DNA from 4 places in the Erythrobacter sp. NE805 genome. Region 1 is predicted to be linked to each of the others. Evidence: predicted binding sites of a transcription regulator. Region 1 holds the regulator's gene; each other region holds the start of a gene.
The links. The regulator LexA, encoded in region 1, represses DNA repair genes until DNA is damaged. The targets are predictions, from matches to a motif close to GTTCCNCNCTTGTTCT.
Positions count from the first base shown of each region.

Region 2: a site for LexA is predicted at 2,491-2,506, ahead of ACLBKU_RS00630 (deoxyguanosinetriphosphate triphosphohydrolase). Genes of this name have one in related genera too.
Region 3: a site for LexA is predicted at 2,847-2,862, ahead of recA (recombinase RecA). Genes of this name have one in related genera too.
Region 4: a site for LexA is predicted at 3,704-3,719, ahead of ACLBKU_RS04705 (ribonucleoside-diphosphate reductase subunit alpha). Genes of this name have one in related genera too.

Region 1 is NZ_JBKFDI010000002.1:344,913-350,801, reverse strand. Features, by position in the region: gene gltX (glutamate--tRNA ligase) at 1-576, opposite strand, end outside; gene ACLBKU_RS09645 (ComEC/Rec2 family competence protein) at 749-2,962, shown strand; gene lexA (transcriptional repressor LexA) at 3,157-3,840, opposite strand; gene ACLBKU_RS09635 (molybdopterin molybdotransferase MoeA) at 4,032-5,228, opposite strand; gene moaC (cyclic pyranopterin monophosphate synthase MoaC) at 5,225-5,710, opposite strand; gene trpC (indole-3-glycerol phosphate synthase TrpC) at 5,707-5,889, opposite strand, start outside.
Region 2 is NZ_JBKFDI010000001.1:122,511-128,399, reverse strand. Features, by position in the region: gene ACLBKU_RS00645 (SO2930 family diheme c-type cytochrome) at 1-503, shown strand, start outside; gene ACLBKU_RS00640 (alpha/beta fold hydrolase) at 503-1,498, shown strand; gene ACLBKU_RS00635 (aspartate/glutamate racemase family protein) at 1,582-2,286, shown strand; gene ACLBKU_RS00630 (deoxyguanosinetriphosphate triphosphohydrolase) at 2,548-3,711, shown strand; gene ACLBKU_RS00625 (NAD(P)H-binding protein) at 3,704-4,426, shown strand; gene ACLBKU_RS00620 (ABA4-like family protein) at 4,441-4,875, shown strand; gene ACLBKU_RS00615 (long-chain-fatty-acid--CoA ligase) at 4,946-5,889, shown strand, end outside.
Region 3 is NZ_JBKFDI010000002.1:587,026-592,914, forward strand. Features, by position in the region: gene alaS (alanine--tRNA ligase) at 1-1,416, opposite strand, end outside; gene recA (recombinase RecA) at 1,696-2,763, opposite strand; gene ACLBKU_RS10835 (DUF4139 domain-containing protein) at 2,914-4,608, opposite strand; gene ACLBKU_RS10840 (DUF4139 domain-containing protein) at 4,695-5,889, opposite strand, start outside.
Region 4 is NZ_JBKFDI010000001.1:1,018,410-1,024,298, forward strand. Features, by position in the region: gene ACLBKU_RS04690 (ribonucleotide-diphosphate reductase subunit beta) at 1-594, opposite strand, end outside; gene ACLBKU_RS04695 (hypothetical protein) at 675-860, opposite strand; gene ACLBKU_RS04700 (hypothetical protein) at 1,009-1,581, opposite strand; gene ACLBKU_RS04705 (ribonucleoside-diphosphate reductase subunit alpha) at 1,609-3,654, opposite strand; gene ACLBKU_RS04710 (MGMT family protein) at 4,469-4,963, opposite strand; gene ACLBKU_RS04715 (PAS domain-containing protein) at 4,897-5,574, opposite strand; gene ACLBKU_RS04720 (AMP-binding protein) at 5,647-5,889, opposite strand, start outside.

The DNA of each region.
Region 1 (5,889 bases):
CGTGCCGTCGGCGCGCAGGATGACGTAGTCGTCGAGCTCCTCGTTCCGCACCGTCACCGCGCCCTGGACACGGTCGTGGATCGTGACCTCGCCGTCGAGGGGCGTCTTGATGCGAATGACGAAGGGCGCGCCCTCGGGCGCCTCGGCGGGATCGCGGTCGCGCCAGCGTCCGTCGTAGCGCAGCGGCTTCTTCTGGGCGCGCTGCTCCTCGCGCATCGCCTCGAGCTCCTCGGGGGTGGCGAAGCACTTGTAGGCGTGGCCCGCGGCGAGGAGCTGCCAGGCGACCTCGGCATGGCGCTCGGCGCGGTCGGACTGGAAGATCGGGGGCGCGTCGTAGTCGAGGCCCATCCAGTCGAGACCCTCGATGATCGCGTCGATCGCCTCCTGGGTGCTGCGCTTCCTGTCGGTGTCCTCGATGCGCAGCAGCGTGCGGCCGCCGTGGTGGCGCGCATAGAGCCAGTTGAACAGCGCCGTGCGCGCCCCGCCGATATGCAGGAAGCCGGTCGGCGAGGGGGCGAAACGGGTGACGACCTCGCTGGCGCCCTCGGCGGGGGGGGTGCTGCTTTCGCTTGCCATGAGCCTCACATTCCTGTTCTCTTTCGAACGGCTTGCATCTGCGCTGGCGGTGGGGGCGAGCCGGTCGGGGGGCAAGCCGATGCGCGATGTGCCGGTCATTCCGATGGGGGAGGAGCCCGGCGGAGAGCCCGCCGGAGAACCACGAGCGCGCCCTTGGCAAAGTGCGCGAGGCTTGTCCAGCATCGCCGCGGGCGCGCGGGCGGGGCGGGCGCTCGACGCGGCGGAGCGGTTCCTGGGCGAGGCGGGGTTCGAGCGCGCACCGTGGCTGGCGGTGGCCTTCGCTGCCGGGATCATCGCCTGGTTCGCGCTGCCGACGCCGCTTCACTGGATCGCCGCGATCGCGGGCGGCGCGGGCCTCGCGCTCGCCGCGCGCCTCGCCTGGCCGCCGGGGAGCCTGGCCGACGAGACGCGCGCCAACCTGCGCCTCGCGCTTATTGCCTGCGGACTGGTCTTCGCCTTCGGGGTGGCGGCGGTCTGGGCGCGCTCGACCATCGTCGGCGCCGAGCCGATCGCGCGGCCGGTGGTGGCGGTGATCCACGGCGCGGTGCTCGAGCGCGAGGACCAGCCTGCCGAGGGCCGCCTGCGCCTCACCCTGGCGATGCGCGAGGCGGAGAGCGGGACCGCGCGCAAGGTGCGGGTTAATGTGCCGCTCGAGAACCTCGCGGGCGGCATCCCGGAGGGCCTCGCAGAGGGCGCGGTGGTGCGGCTGCGCGCCCGGCTGATGCCGCCCGCCCACCCGATGCTCCCGGGGAGCTACGACTTCGCCCGCGCCGCCTGGTTCAGCGGGCTGGCGGCGACCGGCACCATCGTCGGACCCTTGGAGGTTCTGACCCCCGCGCCCGCGAGCGGCGGGATCGCCGCCGTCCAGCGCGCGCTCTCCGAGCACGTGCGGTCCCGCGTCCCGGGCTCGCCGGGCGCGATCGCGGCGGCCTTCGCGAGCGGCGACCGCGGGGGCATCGCCGAGACCGACGCGACGGCGATGCGCGACGCGGGGCTCACCCACCTCCTCTCGATCAGCGGGCTGCACGTCAGCGCGGTGGTCGCGGCGGCCTATTTCGCGGTGCTGCGCCTGCTCGCGCTGTGGCCCGCGCTCGCGCCGCGGGTGCGGCTCCCGGTGGTCGCAGCGACGGCGGGGGCGCTGGCGGGGATCGGCTACACGCTGCTCACCGGCGCCGAGGTGCCGACCGTGCGGAGCTGCGTCGCGGCGCTGCTGGTGCTCGGGGCGCTCGCGCTGGGGCGCGATGCGCTGTCGATGCGGATGCTCGCGCTCGCGGCGGGCTTCGTGCTGCTGCTGTGGCCCGAGAGCGCGATCGGGCCGAGCTTCCAGATGAGCTTTGCCGCGGTCCTCGCGCTGATCGCCCTCTCGAACGCCGCGCCGGTCAAGGCCTTCCTCGCCCCGCGCGACGAGCCGTGGTGGGTGCGCACCGGACGGCACACGGTGATGCTGTTCGCGACAGGGGTGGTGATCGAGCTGGCGCTGATGCCGATCGTCCTGTTCCATTTCCACCGCGCCGGGATGTACGGCGCGCTCGCCAACGTGGTCGCGATCCCGCTCGTGACCTTCATCGCCATGCCGCTGATCGCGCTCGGCTTTCTCGCGGACCTGCTGGGAGCTGGCGCGCCGGTGTGGTGGGTGGTCGAGCGCGCGCTGGCGCTGCTGCTGTGGATCGCGCACTTCACCGCCGGGCTCGCCGGATCGGTCCGGCTGATGCCGCAGATCGACGGGCTGACGGTGGCGCTCTTCGCCGCCGGGGGCCTGTGGCTCGCGCTGTGGCGGGGGCGGGTGCGGCTCGCCGGACTGCTCCCGGTGGCGGCGGCGAGCGTGCTCGCGGCGACGACGCCGATCCCCGACCTGCTGGTCGCCGGGGACGGGCGGCAGGTGGGGATCACCGTCGCCGGGCCCGATGGAGAGCGCCGCCTGCTCTCGCTGCGCGACAGCCGCTCCTCATATACCCGCGACAATCTCATGGAGCTTTCCGGGATCGCCGCCGACCCGGTGCCGCTCGCGCAGTGGGAGGGGGCGCGCTGTTCCTCGCAGTTCTGCACCCTGCGGCTCGAACGCGGGGGGAGGGAGTGGGTGCTGCTGCTCGGGCGGGGGCACGAGCGGATCGACATCCGCGACCTCGCCGCGGCCTGCCGCGAGGCGGACATCGTTGTTTCCGAAAGGTTTCTCCCCCGCTCCTGCCGCCCGCGCTGGCTCAAGGCAGACCGCCGCCACCTCGAGAAAAGCGGCGGTCTCGCGATCAATCTCGACAAGCCGGCGATCACCTCGGTCGCCGAGAGCCAGGGTGCACATGGCTGGTGGCGCGAGCCGCCGCCGTACCCCGTTGGACAAAAGCGCCCCTCCCGGCAAACCGGGCCCAAGAGGGGGGTAAATGGGGGCTAGAAGGGGTCTGAAGGGGGGATAACCGGGGTCTGGAGGCGGGCGAAGGCCAGCAAAAAGGGGCCTCGCGAAAGGCCCCTTGAATTCCAACAGCAGGTAAAGCCGCCGCCGGGGTGACGGGCCGCGCCCCGCGCCGCGAGCGCAGCGACCCGTCACCCGGCCGCGGCGCCGTCAGCGCCGTCGCGGCCCCCAAGGGCTCAGTGGTAGCGGCGCAGCAGCCCGGCGAGCTTGCCCTGCACCTCGACCTCGTCGGGGCGGTAGAACTGCGGGTCGTAGGCCGCGTTCGCCGGATCGAGCCGCACCTGCCCGTTTTCGCGGCGCAAGTACTTGAGCGTCGCTTCCTCGCCGCGCACCAGCGCGACCACGATCTCGCCGTCGCGCGCGGTGCTGGTGCGGCGGACCAGCGCGAAATCGCCGTCGAAGATCCCGGCCTCGACCATCGAATCCCCCGAGACCTCGAGCGCATAGTGCTCGCCCGGGCCGAGCAGCGCGGCGGGAACGGGGAGGGTCGACTGGCCCTCGAGCGCCTCGATCGGGGCGCCGGCGGCGATGCGGCCGTGGAGCGGCAGCTCGATCACGTCGTTGGCCGGCTCCGCCGCGCGCGGGGCTGGCGGGGTCAGCGGCACCACGTTGCTCGGCGCGCTCGCGGCGCGCGCGGGCGTCGTGTCGCCGGGCTGGCGGATCACTTCGAGCGCGCGCGCCCGGTTGGGCAGGCGGCGCAGGAAGCCGCGTTCTTCCAGAGCCGAGATCAGGCGGTGCACGCCCGACTTGCTCTTGAGGTCGAGCGCCTCCTTCATTTCCTCGAACGAGGGCGAGACGCCGGTCTCCTCCAGCCGCTGCTGGATGAAGACGATGAGCTCGCGCTGTTTTGCGGTCAGCATTGGTCTAGACTCCTGTGGTCGCACCCACGACGGACCCTGCGGGGAGCCGCCGTGCCAATCCCTTGCGTGCGCCAAGAGGCACCTTACCGGTGCGTTGCTGCACTCTGTTCGTTCTTAAGGTGAACGAACAAGGAACGAATAGGCAACTGTGGGAAAGCTGTCAACAGGCGCCGACGGCAAACCCGCGCAATTCAGCCATTCCGGAGCATGACGACCGTCACCGCAGCTCCAGCCGGCAGCGCGGGCGCGTGGGCGGCGCGGTCGATCAGGCAGTCCGCCGCGGCCAGTGCCGAGAGCGCCGAGGAGTCCTGCGAGCCGGCGAGCCGCACCGCGTTGCCGCTCCGCACCGCGCGCAGGAACTCGCGGCGCGGGCCGATCGCGGGGAGCTCCTCGCCCGCGACCAGCGTCTCGGCGCGGGGGAGCGGCGCGGGGTCCCCTTGCGCGGCGCGCACCAGCGGCAGGGCGAAGAGGAAGCCGGTGACGAAACTCGAGACCGGGTTGCCGGGGAGGCCGAGGATCACCTGCGCGCCCCCCTCCAATTTGGCGCGCGTCGCCACCAGCAGCGGCTTGCCCGGCTTGATCGCGACCCGCCAGAAGGCGGTCTCGGCCCCCCACTCGGCGAGCGCGGGCTTGACGAGGTCGTGATCGCCCACCGAGGCGCCCCCCGAGGTGACGAGGATGTCGGCGCCCTCGGCCTCGGCGAGCGCCGCGGCTAGCGCTGTGCGGTCGTCGGGCACCGGGCCGATGCGCGTGACCTCGCAACCGAGCTCCCCAAGCATCGCGGCGAGCATCGCGGCATTGCTCGCCGGGACCTGGTGGGGGAGGCAGGCGGCGGGATCGGGGCTGAGCTCGTCGCCCGAGTCCATCACCGCCACGCGCACCCGCCGGGTGACGGCGAGCGTCCCGTGCCCGGCGGCGAGCGCGAGGGCGAGCCGCCCGGGGGTGATGCGCGTGCCCTTGCCGAGCAGCCGGTCGCCCGCGTGGAAGTCGAAGCCGCGCGGGCGGATGTGGCGTCCGGGCGGGGGGAGATCGGTCGCGATGATCCGGCCGTCCGCGTCGAGGGCGTCCTCCTGGAGGAGCACGCGGTCGGCGCCGGGCGGAACCATCGCCCCGGTCGAGATGCGCACGCATTCGCCGGTCGCGAGCACGTCGCGATAGGGCGCCCCGGCGCGGCTCTCGCCGACCAGCCGCCACGGCCCCTCCCCGGGGGCGAGCGCATAGCCGTCCATCGCCGAGAGGTCGGCGGCGGGCTGGGTGCGCGCGGCGACGAGGTCCGCGGCGAGGATGCGGCCGAGCGCGGCGTCGGTGCGGATGATCTCGGAAGGGAGCGTAGGGGCGAGGGCGAGCAGGCGGGCCTGCGCCTCCTCGAGGCCGAGCGGCGCGTTCATGCGCCGAGGGGTTCCGGCGCGGTCCAGTCGCCCGACTTGCCGCCGGTCTTCGCGATCAGGCGCACCTCGGAGATCACCATGCCCTTGTCGATCGCCTTCGCCATGTCGTAGATCGTGAGCAGTGCGATCGAAGCGGCTGTCATCGCTTCCATTTCCACGCCGGTCTTGCCGGTCAGCGAGGCCGCGGCGGTGACGCGGATGGCGGTGTCTTCGAAGGCGAAATCGACCGTCACCGCCTCGAGCCCCAAGGGATGGCACAGCGGGATCAGCTCGCCGGTGCGCTTGGCAGCCATGATCCCGGCGATCCGTGCCGTGGCGAGGACGTCGCCCTTGGGGGCGTTGCCCGCGCGGATCGCGGCGAGGGCCTCCGGCGACATCGTGATGCGCCCGGAGGCGACCGCCCGGCGCTGGGTCGCGGGCTTGCCGCCGACATCGACCATCCGCGCCGCGCCGGTCTCGTCGAGGTGGGTGAGCTTGGTCATGCCGCCTGTTCTGTCCCGATGAGGGCGCGGGTGGCACTCGCAATATCGTCAGCGCGCATCAGGCTTTCGCCGACGAGGAAGGTGCGCACGCCTGCGGCGGCGAGGCGGTCGCAGTCGGCGCGGGTGTTGATGCCGCTCTCGCCGACCAGCAGCGTGCCTTGCGGCGCGAGCGGGGCGAG
Region 2 (5,889 bases), on a different contig from region 1:
AGAACCAGTGCAAGACCTGCCATAGCAGGGACGGGCAGGTCATCCCGATCGGCCCCAAGGCGCGCAATCTTTCGGTCAAGTGGCTCGCCGAGATGGTGAAGCAGGGCGCGCTCGACCGGGTGCCGCAGGGGGCGGGCACCTTGCCGGTCTGGAGCGCACGCAAGGCCTCCGACCCGGCCGGGCCGCTCGCCCGCGCCTATCTCGATGCGAACTGCGCGCATTGCCACCAGCCCGGCGGCGGGGCGTCGAACTCGGGGCTCGACCTGCGCTGGGAGCAGGCGGACCCGCACGCGATCGGCATCATGAAGCGCCCGGTCGCCGCGGGGCGCGGGGCGGGGGGCAACGACTTCTCGATCGTCCCCGGCCACCCCGAGCAGTCGATCCTGCTCTACCGCATGGACAGCGCCGAGCCCGGCATCGCCATGCCCGAGCTCGGCAAGAGCAGCATCGACAGGGAGGGCGTCGCGGTGGTGCGGCGCTGGATTGCGGAGATGAGGCCGTGATGAAGTGGATTTGGCGCGGGCTTCTGGTGCTGGTCGCGGTGCTGGTGATCGCCTTCCTGATCTTCCGCACCCCCGACACCGACGCGGCCGCAATGCGCGCCAAGTACGGCGGGGCGCCCTCGCAGTTCGTCGACATCGGCGACGGCGTCACCGTCCACCTACGCGACGAGGGGCCGCGCGATGCGCCCGCGATCATCCTCCTCCACGGCTCCAACGCCGATCTCCACACCTGGGAGCCGTGGGCCGAGGCGCTCAAGGGGCGCTACCGGGTGATCCGCTTCGACCAGGTCGGCCACGGCCTCACCGGGCCGGACCCCAAGGACGACTACTCGACCGCCAACTACGTCGCCGACATCGGCGCAGTGGCGGACAGGCTGGGGGTGAAGACCTTCGTCCTCGGCGGCAATTCGATGGGCGGCAAGCACGCGCTCGCCTTCGCCATTGCCCACCCCGAGCGGCTCACCGGCCTCGTGCTGGTCGACGGCAGCGGCGGGCCGATGCTCAAGCTCGCCGCCAAGGACGAGAAGAAGGGCAGCGGCAACATCGGCTTCACGATCGCGCGGATGCCGGGGGTCAACCTGCTGGTCGAGCAGATCACCCCGCGCCCGCTGATCGCGCAGAGCCTCGAGCAGTCGGTGTCGGTCAAGTCGATCGTCACCCCGGCGATGGTCGACCGCTACTGGGAGCTGCTGCGTTATCCCGGCAACCGCCGCGCGACCCTCAAGCGCTTCAGCCAGCCCTACGACGCGCTTGCCGAGGGCGACATCGCAAAGGTCCGGGTGCCGACCCTCATCCTGTGGGGCGAGGAGGACCGGCTGATCCCGGTCGAGGCGGGGCGCTGGCTGGCGAAGACCCTGCCGAACAATACCCTCGTCACCTACCCCAAGATCGGCCACCTGCCGCAGGAGGAGGCGGCCGCGCAGACCCTCGCCGCGCTCGAACCGTGGCTTGTGGAACACGCCGCGCCGCCAAAGTCCCGACAACCTAGCCCATGAGCGCGCGCCCTCTGGACGCGAGGAACGCTTGCGCCCTAGAGCCGTTCGCATCCGCAACAGGAAAATGAAGGGGCGACGCCGCCTTGCGCAAACTCGGGATCATCGGCGGCATGAGCTGGGTGTCGACCGCCACCTATTACGACCGCATCAACCGCATCGTCCAGAAGCGCGCCGCCCCGATGGCGAGCGCCCCGCTGCTGATCGAGAGCCTCGACTTCTGCCAGCTCTACGCGCTCGTCGAGGAGCGCGACTGGCAGCGCGCCGGCACCGTCATCACCGAGAGCGCCAAGCGGCTCGAGGGGGCGGGGGCCGAGGGCCTCATCATCGGCGCGAACTCGATGCACCGCCTCTACGACGAAGTCGCCGCGGCGGTGAACATCCCGATCCTCCACATCGCCGAATATGTCGGCCTCGCGATGAAGCGGGCGGGCACGACCAGCGCCGCTCTGCTCGGCACGCGCAATGTCATGACCGAGAGCTTCTACAGGAAGCGCCTCGTCGCCCACGGGATCGACCTGCTCCCGCCGGACATGGCCTATGTCGAGATGCTCGACCGGATCATCTACGACGAGCTGATGGTCGGCAAGGTCACGCGGGATGCGGAGCGGCGGATGAAGACGATCATCACCAACACCGCGCAGGAAGGCGCGCAGGCGGTGGTGCTGGCCTGCACCGAGCTGGAGATGGTGGTCGACGTCGACGCGAACGTCCTGCCGATCTTCGACAGCACCCGCATCCACTGCGAGGCGGCGGCGAACTGGATCCTCGGGCAGGAAAGCGTCGCCTAGTGCTCGGTTCGTCGCGTTTTGCTCTTTTGTTGCATTGCACCCCTCGCAACATGGCCTTATCTGACCCGCGGACCCTGTCACCAGACAGGCTCCGGGCTCTCGGGTCGCACCGATGTGCCCGTGGGACCGCGCTCCTCCCCCCCAATCACCGGAGAGCGGTCCCATAACCCTGAGGCCCGCAGGTTTTCCCGCGCTCCCCACAAGGTTCCCGACCTGTTCCGGTTGAGCCGCGCCGCGCGCTCCCCTAATCGCTTCGCCGTGATGTTCCGCGCCCCCTATGCTGCCGATCCCGAGGCCCGCGTACTGCGCGAGTTCGGCGGTCCCTCCGAGGGCGAGCGCCGCGGCCCGCGCAGTGCCTTCCAGCGCGACCGCGATCGCATCATCCACTCGATGAGCTTCCGGCGGCTGAAGTCCAAGACCCAGGTGTTCATCGCCCCCGACGGCGACCATTACCGCACCCGCCTGACCCACAGCCTCGAGGTCGCGCAGATCGGCCGGGTGATCGCCCGCGCGCTGGGGCTCGACGAGGACCTCACCGAGGCGCTGTGTCTCGCCCACGATCTCGGCCACCCGCCCTTCGGCCATGCCGGCGAGGCCGCGCTGTCCGAGGCGATGGAGCGCCACGGCGGCTTCTGCCACAACGCGCAGGCGCTGCGCACGGTGATGCGGATCGAGTGCCCCTATCCCGAGCACGACGGGCTCGACCTCACCTGGGACCTGCTCGAGGGTCTCGCCAAGCACAACGGGCCCGTCGCAGCGCCGAACTGGGCGCTTGCCGAGCTCGATGCCGCCTTCCCGCTCGCGCTCGACACCTGGCCCTCGCTCGAGGCGCAGGTCGCGGCGATCGCCGACGACATCGCCTACGACAACCACGACATCGACGACGGGCTGCGCGCCGGGTTCCTCCAGCTCGACGACCTGCTCGCGCTCGATTTCCTCGCAGACCAGTGGCGGGCGGTCGAAAAGCGCTTTCCCCGCGCCTCCCGCGAGCGTCTGCTGCGCGAGATGGTGCGCGACCAGATCGGGTTGATGGTGAACGACGTGCTGGGGCACACCGCGCGCGAGGTGCGGGGCCTCGGTTCGGTCGCCGAGGTGCGCGCGGCGGGGCGCCGGCTCGCCGGCTTCTCGCCCGCGATGGCCGCGCAGGAGCGGCGCCTCAAGAGCTTCATGTACGAACGCCTCTACTATCACCCCGAACAGGTCGCCGCCGCCGAGCGCGCGCGCGACGTCGTCGCGCGACTGTTCGCGGCCTATGCCGAGGATGCGAGACTGATGCCCGAGGACTGGCAGGCGCGGCTTCCGGCCCGCGATCCGGAGCGTGCCCGGGTGATCGCGGACTTCATCGCCGGCATGAGCGACCGTTTCGCCATGCAGGCGGTCAGCCGGATCTACGGTTCGGCGCCGGAGGGGCTGATCAATGTATGAGCCGCGCGTGACCGGCCCGGTGCGGGTGGCGCTGGTCGGTGCGACCGGCCTTGTCGGGCGGCGGGTGATCGCAATCGCCAGCGCGGGCGACGAGGTGCGCATCCTCGGCATCGCCCGGCGCGAGGCGCCGCTGCCGCTCGGCGCGCGGATGGAGATGTTCGTCTCGGCGCCCGAGAAGTGGGGCGACGTGCTCGACGCAGTTCGCCCGCGCGCGCTGATCTGCGCGCTTGGGACGACGTGGAAGAAGGCGGGCCGCGACGAGGAGGCGTTCCGCGCGGTCGACCAGCATCTCGTGCTCGCCACCGCCGAGGCGGCGAAGCGTGCGGGCGTGCCCAACATGGTGCTGGTCAGCGCCGCCGGGGCCGACCCGCGCTCCAAGAGCTTCTACATGCGGGTCAAGGGCGAGACCGAGGAGGCGCTGACCCGGATCGGCTTCAAGCGGCTCGACATTCTCCACCCCGGCCTGCTCCGCGGCGAGCGGCAGGGCGACCTGCGCTTTGCCGAGCGCGCCGCCCTCATCGCCGCGCCGCTGATCGACCCGCTGCTGTCGGGATCGTGGGAGCGCTATCGCTCGGTCGATGCCGGGCTGGTCGCCGAGGCCGCGCTCGGCCTCGCGCTGCGCCGGGCGGGCGGGCGCTTTACCCACGACAACGAGGCGATGCGCCGCGCCGCGCGCGAATGGCGCCGGGTCGGCGAGAGCGGGGAGATGGCATGAACGGATGGGCTTTGGTGTTCAGCGCCACAAACACGCTGGCGCTCGTCGCATGGGCCATGCTGATCCTGCTGCCGCGCTGGCCCGCGCTGCTCTCGGCGGTGCTCTATCTCGGCGTCGGCATCCTGTGCTTGACCTATGCCACCGGTCTCATCGGTCTCCTCAGCGGCCTCATCCCCAATGCGGGAGGAGGCGGGGCGGACTTCTCGACCATCGCGGGGGTGCGCGCGATCTTCGCGAGTGATGCCGGGGTGGCGATCGGCTGGACGCACTACCTCGCCTTCGACCTCTTCGTCGGCCTGTGGATCGCGCGCGACGCGGACGCCAAGAACATCTCGCGCTTCCTCCAGGCGCCGATCCTGCTCGCGACCTTTCTCGCCGGCCCGCTGGGGCTCGGCCTGTGGCTGCTGATCCGCGAGCCTGCCGCGCGGCGCCAGGGGCGGTTCCGCTAGAACGAGGGCTGGACGAGGCCCGCGAGCGGGCTATTCTCCCGGGCAAAAAGGCCCCAGGGGAGAGACCGCCATGTCCGCAATCGCGCAGCACCAGTTCCTCACGATGGACCGCATCCTCACCCATTGGGCCGCCGCGCAGCCCGATGCGCCGGCGATCGAGGGCGGGGGGGAGACGATCAGCTACGGCGAGCTCGAGCGGCTCTCGCGCCAGATCATCGCCCTCCTCGCGGCGCGCGGCATCGCCCCGGGCGACCGGGTCGCGTTTCTCGGCAGGAACGTGCCCACCTACGGTCTCCTCTACTGCGCCTGCGCGCGCGCCGGGGTGGTGATCGCGCCGATCGGCTGGCGGCTCGCCCCGCGCGAGATCGCCTATATCCTCGCCGACACGGAAGCGAAGCTGCTAGTCGCCGCGCCCGACTTCATGGAGCTTGCCGCCAAGGCGATGGCCGAGCTCGCCAGCCCGCCGGAGCGCCTCGCCGACACGGCGATGCTCGAGGAGGCGCGCGCGCACGAGCCCGCGGCCTTCACCCCCTGCGGCGAGAACGATCCTGTCCTCCAGCTCTACACCAGCGGCACCACCGGTCATCCCAAGGGCGTGGTGCTCTCCAACGCCAACCTCACCCGGCTGCGCGTCGAGGGGATCGCGGCGGGGCTCACCTACTACACCGATTACCGGGCGGGCGACTGCATGATGGTGGCGATGCCGATCGCGCATATCGGCGGCACCGGCACCTTCAGCCTCGCGATCATCGCCGGCATCCGCTGCCGCTTCGAGAGCGAGTTCACTCCGGCGGGCGTGCTCGAGGCGATCGAGGCGGGGACCACCCACATGTTCCTCGTCCCCGCCGCGCTCCAGATGGTGATCCAGCATCCGCGCGCAGCCGAGACCGACTTCACGAACCTGCGCTACCTCATCTACGGCGCTGCGCCGATGCCGCTCGAGCTTTTGAAGCAGGCGGTCGTCACCATGCCCAACACCCAGTTCCTGCAAGCCTACGGCATGACCGAGACCAC
Region 3 (5,889 bases), 240 kb from region 1:
GATCGCGACCACCCGGCCCTCGCCGCTCGTCGCGGCATAGCCGGTGAACTCGGTCGCGCCCTCGCGCTCGGCGATGTCGAACCACACCTCGCCCGAGGCAGCCTCGCCCGAGCCCTTCCACGCGGCGCGCGCGGCGGCCTTCTGGCGCGCCATCGCGGCGTCGAAGCCGGCCTTGTCGACCCCGATCCCGCGCGGGCGCAGCGCGTCCTCGGTGAGGTCGAGCGGGAAGCCGTAGGTGTCGTGGAGGCGGAAGGCGACCTCGCCGTCGAGCTCGCCGCCTGCCGAAAGGTCGCCGGTCGCCTCGTCGAGGAGCCTCAACCCCTTGTCGAGCGTGCGGCGGAACTGGGTCTCCTCGCGCTCGAGCACTTCCTGGATCAGCGCCTGGCCGCGGGTCAGCTCGGGATAGGCCTGGCCCATCTCGCCGACGAGCGCCGGGACGAGGCGGTGCATGAGCGGTTCGCTCGCTCCGAGCAGGTGCGCGTGGCGCATCGCGCGGCGCATGATGCGGCGCAGCACATAGCCGCGGCCCTCGTTCGAGGGGAGCACGCCGTCCGCCATCAGGAAGCTCGTCGACCGCAGGTGGTCGGCGATCACCCGGTGCGAGGCGGCGTGGTCGCCTGCTGCGGCGACGCCGGTGAGGCTTTCCGAGGCCGCGATCAGCGCCTTGTAGGTGTCGGTGTCGTAGTTGTCGTGGACGCCCTGGAGCACCGCGGCGATGCGCTCGAGCCCCATGCCGGTGTCGATCGAGGGCTTGGGCAGATCGATGCGGGTGCCGTCCGCCTGCTGCTCGTACTGCATGAAGACGAGGTTCCAGACCTCGACGAAGCGGTCGCCGTCCTCGTCGGGGCTGCCCGGGGGCCCGCCGGGGATGTGTTCGCCGTGGTCGTAGAAGATCTCCGAGCACGGCCCGCAGGGGCCGGTGTCACCCATCGACCAGAAATTGTCGCTGGTGGCGATGCGGATGATGCGATCTTCGGGAAGGCCCGCGATGCGCTTCCACAGGCCCGCGGCCTCGTCGTCGGTGTGGTAGACGGTGACGGTGAGCTTGTCCTTCGGGATGCCCCATTCCTTGGTCAGGAGCGTCCACGCGTGCTCGATCGCCTGCTCCTTGAAATAGTCGCCGAAGGAGAAATTCCCCAGCATTTCAAAGAAGGTATGGTGGCGCGCGGTGTAGCCGACATTGTCGAGGTCGTTGTGCTTGCCGCCGGCGCGGACGCATTTCTGGGCCGAAGCGGCACGCGGGGACGGCGGGGTCTCGAGCCCGGTGAAGACGTTCTTGAAGGGCACCATCCCGGCGTTGACGAACATCAGCGTCGGATCGTTGTAGGGCACGAGCGGCGCGCTCGGGGTGGGCGTGTGCCCGTTCCTACCGAAGTAGTCGAGGAAGGAGCGGCGGATTTCGTTGGTCGACGTCATGGGCGTGCAGTTAGGCAATGCGGGCGCGCAAGGCAATGGAGCGTGCAAAACGCGGGTCCGATCGGGGTGCGGGAGGGGCCTTGCAAGGGTGTGACCGGGGGCTTGCAGGTACTTGGCGGGGGGTTAAGCACCCTTGCGCGCACCCGCCCCCCAAAAAGCGAAAGGCCGGCGCGTGCCCTGGGGAAGGCACACGCCGGCGTTCCGCGTATCCGGGCGCGTTGTGGGGACAGCCGGGACAGGAGCGGGACACTCCGGCCCGGGCTCACGCCCGCTTGGGAATCACATGTCCGAATCCGCGTCCGGCCCGGTCATCATCTCCCCGGCGACCTGGTCGGTGCGGCTGCGGATCGCAGCTTCCAGCCGGTCGCAAACTTCCGGGTTCTCCTTGAGGTAGGTCTTCGCGTTCTCGCGGCCCTGCCCGATGCGGATCGAATCGTAGGAGAACCAGCTCCCCGACTTCTCGACGAGGCCCGCCTTGACCCCGAGATCGAGGATCTCGCCGATCTTGGAGATGCCCTCGCCGTACATGATGTCGAACTCGACCTGCTTGAAGGGCGGCGCGACCTTGTTCTTGACGACCTTCACCCGCGTGGTGTTGCCGGTGATCTCGTCGCGCTCCTTGATCTGGCCGGTGCGGCGGATGTCGAGGCGAACGCTCGCGTAGAACTTGAGCGCATTGCCCCCGGTGGTGGTCTCGGGGTTGCCGTACATCACCCCGATCTTCATGCGCAGCTGGTTGATGAAGATCACCATGCAGCGCGAGCGGCTGATCGAGCCCGTCAGCTTGCGCAGCGACTGCGACATGAGGCGCGCCTGGAGGCCGACGTGGCTGTCGCCCATCTCGCCCTCGATTTCCGCACGCGGCACCAGCGCCGCGACCGAATCGACCACCAGCACGTCGATCGCGTTCGAGCGCACCAGCGTGTCGGTGATCTCGAGCGCCTGTTCGCCGGTATCGGGCTGCGAGACGATCAGCTCGTCGATGTCGACCCCGAGCTTCTTCGCGTAGACGGGATCGAGCGCGTGCTCCGCGTCGACGAAGGCGGCGGTGCCGCCCATCTTCTGCGCCTCGGCAATGACGTGCAGCGCGAGCGTGGTCTTGCCCGAGCTTTCCGGGCCATAAACCTCGATAACCCGGCCGCGCGGCAACCCGCCGATGCCCAATGCAATGTCGAGACCCAGCGAGCCGGTCGAGATCGCCTCGACCTGCATGGCCTCCTTCGAGCCCAGCTTCATCGCCGAACCCTTGCCGAACGCACGGTCGATCTGCGCGAGCGCGGCTTCGAGAGCCTTCTGACGATCCACGGCTTTCCTGTCCTCTTCGACCAGTTTCAGTTGGGTTGCCATCGCACGCGCTCCTTCGCTTGCCTAGGGTCACAGCAGCAGTTTTCCGCTGTCCTGTAGGAGCTATGTATACCTTTTGTTCTATGGGAACAAGTAGGGAACGCAAATTAATTTACGGCGCACAATCCGGCATAACCCCTACGCGGGCGCGCCCTACTGCCCGACCGGGCCGAGCCGCCAGTCGAGCGTGCGCGTCCGGTTCGCCGGGACCGTCACCTCGACGACCTGGTTGCCGTTCTTCACCAACACCCTGCTCCCCGGCACACGCACCTTCACCCCCGGCCCGGCGAGCACCAGCCGCAGGGTCACGGGGTGCGGGTTGGCGTTGGTGAGCTCGGCGCGCATCGCCAGCCAGCCGGCGCGCGGGTAGCCCGCCTGCGCCGGCAGCCCAACGGCATTGCAGCGCGCGAACACCTGGCGACTTGTGCCGAACCGCAGCTCCATCTCCTGCCCCTTGGCATAGTCGCGCAGGGTGGTGCGGGCGGCGAGCCGATCGCCCCGCGCACTCGGCTCGTAGAGCGTCAGCGCCCCCTGCGGCAGCGCCATGCCGAGGCCCTTTGCCTCCTCGTTCTTCGTCACCAGCAACAGCGCCGCCGCGCCCGGCTCGCCCGGCGCGTCGATCGGGCGGTAGGGATCGCAGAACGCCTCGTAGAGATAGCGCCCGCGCACCGCCTGCCTGTCGAGGAAGGCGACCTGTTTCATCCCCTTGGCGGAGACGTCGACCCGCCCGGGCACGCGGAACAGCTTCAAGTCGCCGAGGTTCTCCTCGCTCGCGGTCATCACCGCTACCGCCGAGTCCATCGCCATCCGCTCGACCCGGGAGCCGGTGACCATGATCGGCGCGGGCGGCGGGGGCGGCGGCGCCATCATCGGCTCCATCGGGTAGGGCGGCGACCACGGCGCCGGGATCTCCGAGCCCTCGGCGGTGCTGCCGAAGGGGTAGCAGGTGAGCCTGAGCGGCGCGGCCCTCGGCGGGTCGGCGAGGCGGCGGTAGTCGCTCTCGACATTGAGCTTGCCCGCGACGATCTGGAGCTTGGCCTGATCGAACCCCTGCCCGTTGTCGTTGACGAGGGTGAGCCAGGAGAGCAGCCGCATCGCCGCCTCGCCCCCCGCCCCCTTCTCGGCCAGCGTCGCGACATAGTTCGCCTGCCAGTCGAAGCCCCAGGCGAGGTAGGTGAGCGTCACCTCGTAGGTGCCGCCCTCGGGCGAGGCGGTGTCGAGCGAGAACACCGGCTGTGCCGAGAGCCCGGCGGGGATGCGCGCGAAGGTGAGCTTTTCCGGCAGCCCGGCGCAGCGCACCGCCTCGAAGCCCTGCGCGGTCTCGAGCACGAGGCCGCCGTCGGCGCGGGTGCGGATCGTCGCCTCTTCGGCACTCGCCTCGCCGGTCGCGGGATTGGTGCGGGTGACGGTGACGCGGTTGCCGAGCGTCCCGTCGACCAGCGCGGCCGGGCTGAGGAGCTGCGCGTTGCGGTTCTTCTCGATCGTGCCGCCGGGCAGCCCGGTGACGATCGCCGAGACGCCGATCATGCCTTCGGCGACGCCCTCGAAGCGGATCGTCGATTCGCCTTTGGGAAGGGTCACGCGGCGCGTCTCGGAGATCATCGCGAGCCCGCGCGGATAGCGCGGGTTGAGCGCGGCGTCGGCGCTGCGGTCGGGATCGCGGTAGATCGTGACCGAGAGGTCCGAGGGCGCGGCGGCGTCGACCACCGGGCGCGCGACCGTCTGCTGGAGGGTCTGGGCGGCGAGCGGGGCCGCGAGAAGGGCGGCGAAGATTCCGGCGAGCGCCGCCCACCTTCTCCCCTGCCCCCGGGGAGGGGCTGGGGGTGGGGGCTCCACACCAGCGGTCACGTGCGAGGCCCGCGGCCTCGCCCCACCCCCGGCCCCTCCCTGAAGGGAGGGGGGATCGAGGACCGTGCGTCGCATCGGCCCGCGCCTCAGTAGCGGGTTTCGAAGGTCACGCGCACCACCCGCTCGCCATTCGCGGGGACGGTGATCTTATAGCGGCGGCGGTCGATGTCGAGCTGCTCGCCCGGCACGTCCTCGCTGGTGACGCGGGTGTCGTCGCCCCACCAGCCGCGCGCGAGGCCGGTCTGGCTGACTTCAACCTCGGTCGGCGTGCTGCGCGCGTTGGTGAGGGTGTAGCGCATCGTGGTGCGGTAGAAGGTCTTGGGCCGCTCGACCTCGACCGTGGTGGTCTTGCCGCCCTGGGTGATGCGGTAGCGGGCGGACTTCTCCCACTCCTGCGATGTGATCGTCTCGCGCTTCTCGATCTCGGCCTTGACCGTGACGTCGAAGGCATCGCCGGTCTGGAGCGAGAGCTCGCTGCCCATCGGGGTGTGATCAATGCCCTTCTCGCCGATGAACTGCGGGGTGCCCTCGCGGTCGCGCTGGTAGAAGCGCACCGTGCCGGCGGGGAGCGCATCGCCGAGGCCCTGCGCGCGGCCGGTGGCGAAGGCGATGCGGCTCTCGACGTTGCGGGGCTCGCTGTCGTTCTGCTGCCAATAGACGCTGGTCGCGTAGATCTTGCGCGCGGGCACGCCCTGCACGTCGAGGAAGCTCACCTGCTTGGTCTGGGCATTGGCGACGGTGGTGCGGCCGGAAATGGGGTAGAGGTAGAAGTCGCCAAGGCGCTCGCGGTCGGGCGCTTCGGTGCCCGCGCGGGTCATGCCGCGCTGGCTGTACCCGCCGCCGCCGCTGCTGTTGTCATAGGGATTGCCCGCGACCAGCACGGTATCGGCATTGCGGAAGGTGGTGCCGGTGTTGTTGGTGAGCGTCACCCAGCCCTGCATGTCGATGGTGCCCGCCGCCTCGTTGAACAGCGCCACATAGTCCGCGCTCCAGCCGAGCCCGCCGGTGAGGTAGCGCAAGCTGACCGGCCGCGCGCCGCCGCGGCTCGAATCGAGGTTGACCGAGAGGGTGGGCCGCGCGCGCAGGCCCGGGGGCACGCGGTCGAAGATCACGCGCACCGGCAACCCGTCGTCGCGCAGCACCTCGATGCGCTCTCCGATCTGGATGACCACGCCGCCCGCGACCGAGAGCACCCTGGCGCGCTCGCGGGTCTCGGCGCCGGTCGCGGGGTTGGTGCGCAGCAGGGTGACGGTCTGGCCGACCACCTTCTCCATCAGCTTG
Region 4 (5,889 bases), on a different contig from region 1:
GCCCTCGCAGTGGAGGCTCTCGTCGCGGACCGACCAGCTGACGATCTGGCCCATGCCCTTCATCTTGTTGTGGCGCGGGAAGTTCATCAGCATCGCGAAGGAGGCGAACAGCTGGAGCCCCTCGGTGAAGCCGCCGAAGGCCGCCAGCGTGCGGGCAATGTCCTCGTCGGTGTCGACGCCGAACTGGCCGAGGAAGTCGTGCTTGTCCTTCATCTCCTCGTATTCGAGGAAGGCGCTGTATTCGGTCTCGGGCATTCCGATCGTGTCGAGCAGGTGCGAATAGGCGGCGATGTGCACCGTCTCCATGTTGGAGAAGGCGGCGAGCATCATCTTGACCTCGGTCGGCTTGAACACCCGGCCGTAGTTCTCGTGGTAGCAGTTCTGCACCTCGACATCGGCCTGGGTGAAGAAGCGGAAGATCTGGGTGAGCAGGTTGCGCTCGTGTGTCGAGATCTTCTGCGCCCAGTCGCGGCAGTCCTCGCCCAGCGGCACTTCCTCGGGCATCCAGTGGATCTGCTGCTGGCGCTTCCAGAACTCGTAGGCCCAGGGATACTGGAAGGGCTTGTAGGTGTTGCGGGCTTCGAGCAGCGACATGGGCGGGTACTCCTTGGGGTCGTTCTTTGTATCAGATACGCAGGCCGGGGCCGCGCGGATTCAGGCGAGGCGCCCCGGGCTCAGGGCGCGTAGGCGACGAGGATGTAGAGGCAGAAGGGCACGAACATCGACACCATCGCGACGTGGATCATCGCCGCGTTGCGGGCGTGACCCTCGACGTTGCGGCGCAGTTCGCGCCAGGCGTTGAAGGCGAAAACGGCGCTGACGACGAGGCCGAACAGGCCCATGGCGAATGGCAGGTTCATGTGTCGGAGGTCTCCTTCAAATCAGCCCACCGGCTTGTTCAAGGCGCCACAGCCTGATTACTTCTTCGGATTCTTCGGGGGAGGTGGCGGCATGGACGGTGCGGCCGACTTCGTTACGCCAGTTGATCCAAATGCTTGCCGGCCCTCTTTAGGCCGTGATGGCGGCGGAGGTGGCGGTGTATTGTTTTTCTTGTCGGACATTAGTTTCTCCGATCTGCGACGCAGCGATGATCATTAGAAATAGCAAAGCGGCGGCAAACGCTAAAAACTGGATCAGCTGCGCCATTCGCACATAGAAGTTCTCGAGGGGCTCAGAGTAACTCTTGATGACCTTAGTGTAGTATCGCTCTACAATCTCTTGCTGCCGTTGATGAGCCTTCGCGGAGAGGTGGTGCTCAGCCAACCCAGCGCAGATCGATATCAGCAACGAGAACGCACAAAAACCAAACAGCGATTCAGAAGCATCAGTTAACTTATCTCTGGCGTTCACCGCAAATCCAGCAAGTAATAACAGAAGCCCAGAAGAAAGCTGTATAATGCTCTTCACGAAGTTATCTTCACTTTCGCGCCTAGCTTTATTTAGCTCCGTCCGTTCCGCCATCATCACTTTATAAAGCTCGTCAGGGTCGCAACCATCCAAGGGATGAGCATTAGACGGATCAAGGATTGCCTCCAGCTTCTTTGGAAAGCCAGCCTTCCAACTTCGCCTCACATTTGACATCGCGACTGCTGATCCAATGGTTCAAACTCACTGGCAGCTCAGGCATTCCTCGTAATCGGTCTGCTCGCCGCTCGCGGAGAGCTCGATCCGGGGCGCTTCCGAGGTGTTGTCCGCCTCGACCCCGCCGGCGAACCCGGCGCGCTGCACCGACTTCGAGCGCAGGTAGTAGAGCGACTTGATGCCGCGCTCCCACGCCTGGTAGTGGAGCATCATCAGGTCCCACTTGTCGACGTCGGCCGGGATGAACAGGTTCAGCGACTGGGCCTGGTCGATATAGGGCGTGCGGTCGGCGGCGAATTCGAGCAGCCAGCGCTGGTCGATCTCGAAGCTGGTCTTGTAGACCGCCTTTTCCTCGGGCGTCAGGAAGTCGAGGTGCTGGACCGAGCCGCCGCGCTCGAGGATCGAGTTCCAGACGTTGGTCGAGTTCTTGGCCTTCTTCTCGAGCAGCTTCTCGAGATACGGGTTCCTCACGATGAAGCTGCCCGAGAGGGTCTTGTGGGTGTAGATGTTGGCCGGGATCGGCTCGATGCAGGCGCTCGTCCCGCCGCAGATGATCGAGATCGACGCGGTCGGCGCGATCGCCATCTTGCAGCTGAAGCGCTCCATCGCGCCCATGTCGGCGGCGTCGGGGCAGGGCCCGCGCTCCTGGGCGAGCAGCATCGAGGCTTCCGAGGCCTTGGCGTGGATGTGCTTGAACATCTGGAGGTTCAGCGCCTTCGCCATCGCGCTTTCGAAGGCGACGCCCTTCTGCTGGAGATAGGAGTGGAAGCCCATCACGCCCAAGCCCACCGAACGTTCGCGCGCGGCGGAGTACTTGGCGCGGGCCATCTCGTCGGGCGCGCGGTCGATGTAGTCCTGGAGCACGTTGTCGAGGAAGCGCATCACGTCCTCGATGAAGGCACGATCGCCCTTCCACTCTTCCCACGTCTCGAGGTTCAATGACGACAGGCAGCACACCGCCGTGCGGTCATTGCCGAGGTGGTCGATGCCGGTCGGCAGGGTGATTTCCGAGCACAGGTTCGAGGTCGAAACCTTGAGGCCGAGGTCGCGGTGATGCTTGGGCATCATGCGGTTCACGGTGTCGGAGAAGACGATGTAGGGCTCGCCGGTCGCCAGCCGGGTTTCGACCAGCTTCTGGAACAGCGAACGCGCATCGACACGCCCACGCACCGAGCCGTCGCGCGGGGACTTCAGCGCGAACTCCGCACCCTCGCGCACCGCGTGCATGAACTCGTCGGTGACGAGCACGCCGTGGTGGAGGTTCAGCGCCTTCCGGTTGAAGTCGCCCGAGGGCTTGCGGATTTCGAGGAACTCCTCGATCTCGGGGTGCGAGATGTCGAGGTAGCAGGCCGCCGAGCCGCGGCGCAGCGAGCCCTGCGAGATCGCGAGGGTCAACGAATCCATCACCCGCACGAAGGGGATGATCCCGCTGGTCTTGCCGTTGAGGCCGACCGGCTCGCCGATCCCGCGGACATTGCCCCAATAGGTGCCGATCCCGCCGCCCTTGGAGGCGAGCCAGACGTTCTCGTTCCAGGTGCCGACAATCCCTTCGAGGCTATCCTCGACCGAGTTGAGATAGCACGAGATCGGCAGGCCGCGGTTGGTGCCGCCGTTCGACAGCACCGGCGTCGCGGGCATGAACCACAGGTTCGAGATGTAGTCGTAAAGCCGCTGGGCGTGCGCCTCGTCGTCGGCATAGGCATCGGCGACGCGGGCGAAGAGGTCCTGGTAGACCTCGCCGGGCAGCAGGTAGCGGTCGGTCAGGGTGTCCTTGCCGAAATCGGTGAGCCGCGCATCGCGCGAGGGATCGGTGACGATGTTGAAGCGGCGGTCGTTGACCTTCTTGCTGTCGGCCTTCGCGGTATCCTTCATCGCGGCCGCCATCGCGCCGGCGAGGGCCCCAGAGAGAACTTCGCCCGCCTTGGCGGCGACCAGTGCGTCGGTGCCCATATCGCTCGTCTTCATCGTCACAGCCTTCTCATCCCCCGCCGCAGGCGAGCCCGCATCCAGTTCATTGGTCACATCGGTGTTCACCGCGTCATCGGGCACGTTGTCGCTCGCCTTGAAATCCATAGTCAGCCCACCTTGTCCCCCGAATCGGCACCATCGCACAAGGTGCGATGTTCCGATTCTGTTCTATACCGGCAGGTCCACAGACTTGCCAACAGGAGGGCCCGTGTCCGGGCGTGTCGGCAGGTCGGTCGGTCCCCTTCGCGGCGCGGGTCGGTCCAAGCTCCCGAGGCGAATCCCTGTCTTCGATGCCCTCTGCGGGGCGGCGGGGTCTCACCATGGCTTGGGGGTCCGATTTGCGCCGAACCACTAGATGATGAATCACCCGGGGAATCCCGTCAACGCCCGATTAAGCCCTTACTTACCATCCGCCGGGCTTCATCACGGCGTCACAAACCCGCGACGCGTGGAGCAAGCTTGAGTCGCGGACCCCGCAAGCCCCAAATTGAATCTGTGAAGAAAAATATGGGGAGTGAATCATTCGAATCCACCCGTGAATCTTTTGCACCGGCGCAGCTTCGAATGTTGCGCTGGAGGGGTCGTTAAGGTCCGCTGGAGCCAGCGCGGGAACGGGTGCTTCGGGCCGTTCGCGTCCGCGACATGCCCGTCAGCGAGCGATCCCCTATAGACACCATCTGATCTTCGTCGCCCCGTGCTTGACACGGGGCTCGGCTCATCTGTTTCTGCCTTCGCCGCGATCTCGGATCATGGTGAGGGAACCCCGGTGGGGACGATCTGTAGGAGCAGTGGTTTACACCCGAAGCATCGCCGAAGTAGCCAAGCCCCGTGTCAAGCACGGGGCGACGAGCATCGCAGCGGCAGCCCCCACCAGCTACCGACACTCACCCCGCCCTGCGCCGTCCTTCCGAAGCGGACGTCAGCGCGCCTCGATCGGGTCGGCGGGGCGGCGCGCTTCGTAGTCGAACACCGCCGGCTGCCGGCGCAGCGGCGAGACGCGCACGCCCTCGGCCTCGAGGAGGGCCTGCTGCGCTGCGGTGCCGCCGGGGTACTTGGGGTTGAGGAAGCCGCCCTTCTTCAGCACCCGCCACCAGGGGGTCAGTTCGTCCTCGGGCAGGTAGGGACGCTGCTCTTCGGCGGCGCGGGCCGCCATGTTCAGGAAGATCGCGGTCGAGACGGGACAGGCGACCGCCACCTGATGCCGCCGGGCGAGCGCCTGCCGCAGGTCGTCGAGGGTGACGATCTCGCCCGCCTTCAGCACCCGCACCAGCGCGTTCACCTCCGCCGGGCTCGAGACCACCATCGCCCCGCCCCCGGCCTCGCGGAAGCCGGGCGCTCCGGGCGGGATCATGTGGACGATGTGCGGCTCGCGGCCGTTGTTGAGATGGTCGAGGGCGGTCTTGCGCTTGGCCATGGGTTTCCTCCTCCTTCCGGATTCGCGCCCGGTGTATCGTGGCTGGCGCGAGGGGAGAATAAGGCGACTTTGTTCCCGTTCTGATCCGGAAGCGGCGCCGTCACTCGGGGGTGACGTCGAGGCGGATCGTGCACACCACGCCGCTGGTCGAGCTCGTCGACGAGCGCGCGGCGCATCGCCTCGGCGCGCCGCTCGCGGGTGATGTCGCGCACCTCGATGACCGTGCCGATGGTTTGCGAGGCGTCGTTGCGCACCGGGCTGGCGCAGAACGCGACGGGGTAGAAGTGCCCCTCGCGGTGCACGAACATCTCCTCGCCGCGCATCTGGTTGTGCTCGGGAAAGGCGCGGTCGATGGCGCATTCGGCGAGCGGGAAGGGGCGGCCGTCGGGTCGGGTGTGGTGGACGATGTCGTGGAGCGGCCGGTCGGCTGCGAGGATCTCGCCGAGCGTGTAGCCGGTGAGCTGCTCGGCGGCGGCGTTCATGTAGATGCAGTGCTGGCGGTCATCCATCAGGAAGATTGCGAGTGAGGCATTGTCGAGCACCGCCTGGAGCCGCCGATCGGGGCTGGCGAGGCCGCCGGTGGCGGCGTCGGCGTCAGGTGGTTCGGTCATCGCCCGTTGCTCGGACAAGAGCGCGCCTTATGGCACAACCTAGGTTGCAACAGGGCGCCGAAGCGCCGCGTTTCAGCGCGTTAGCGCGGCATCCGCGATCGCCTGCGCGGTCTTGTAGTCGGGCTTGCCGTTGTTGAGCCGCAGCGACTGCGCGGTGATGACGTAGCGCCGCGGGATCTTGTAGCCGGCGAGCCCGGCGCGGGCATGGGCGTCGAGCGCGGTCTCGTCGACCTCCCCCTCCGGCTGCACCACCGCGACGACCTTGCGCCCGAAGCGCGCATCCGGAAGGCTGACGACGCGCACGTCCTTGACCGC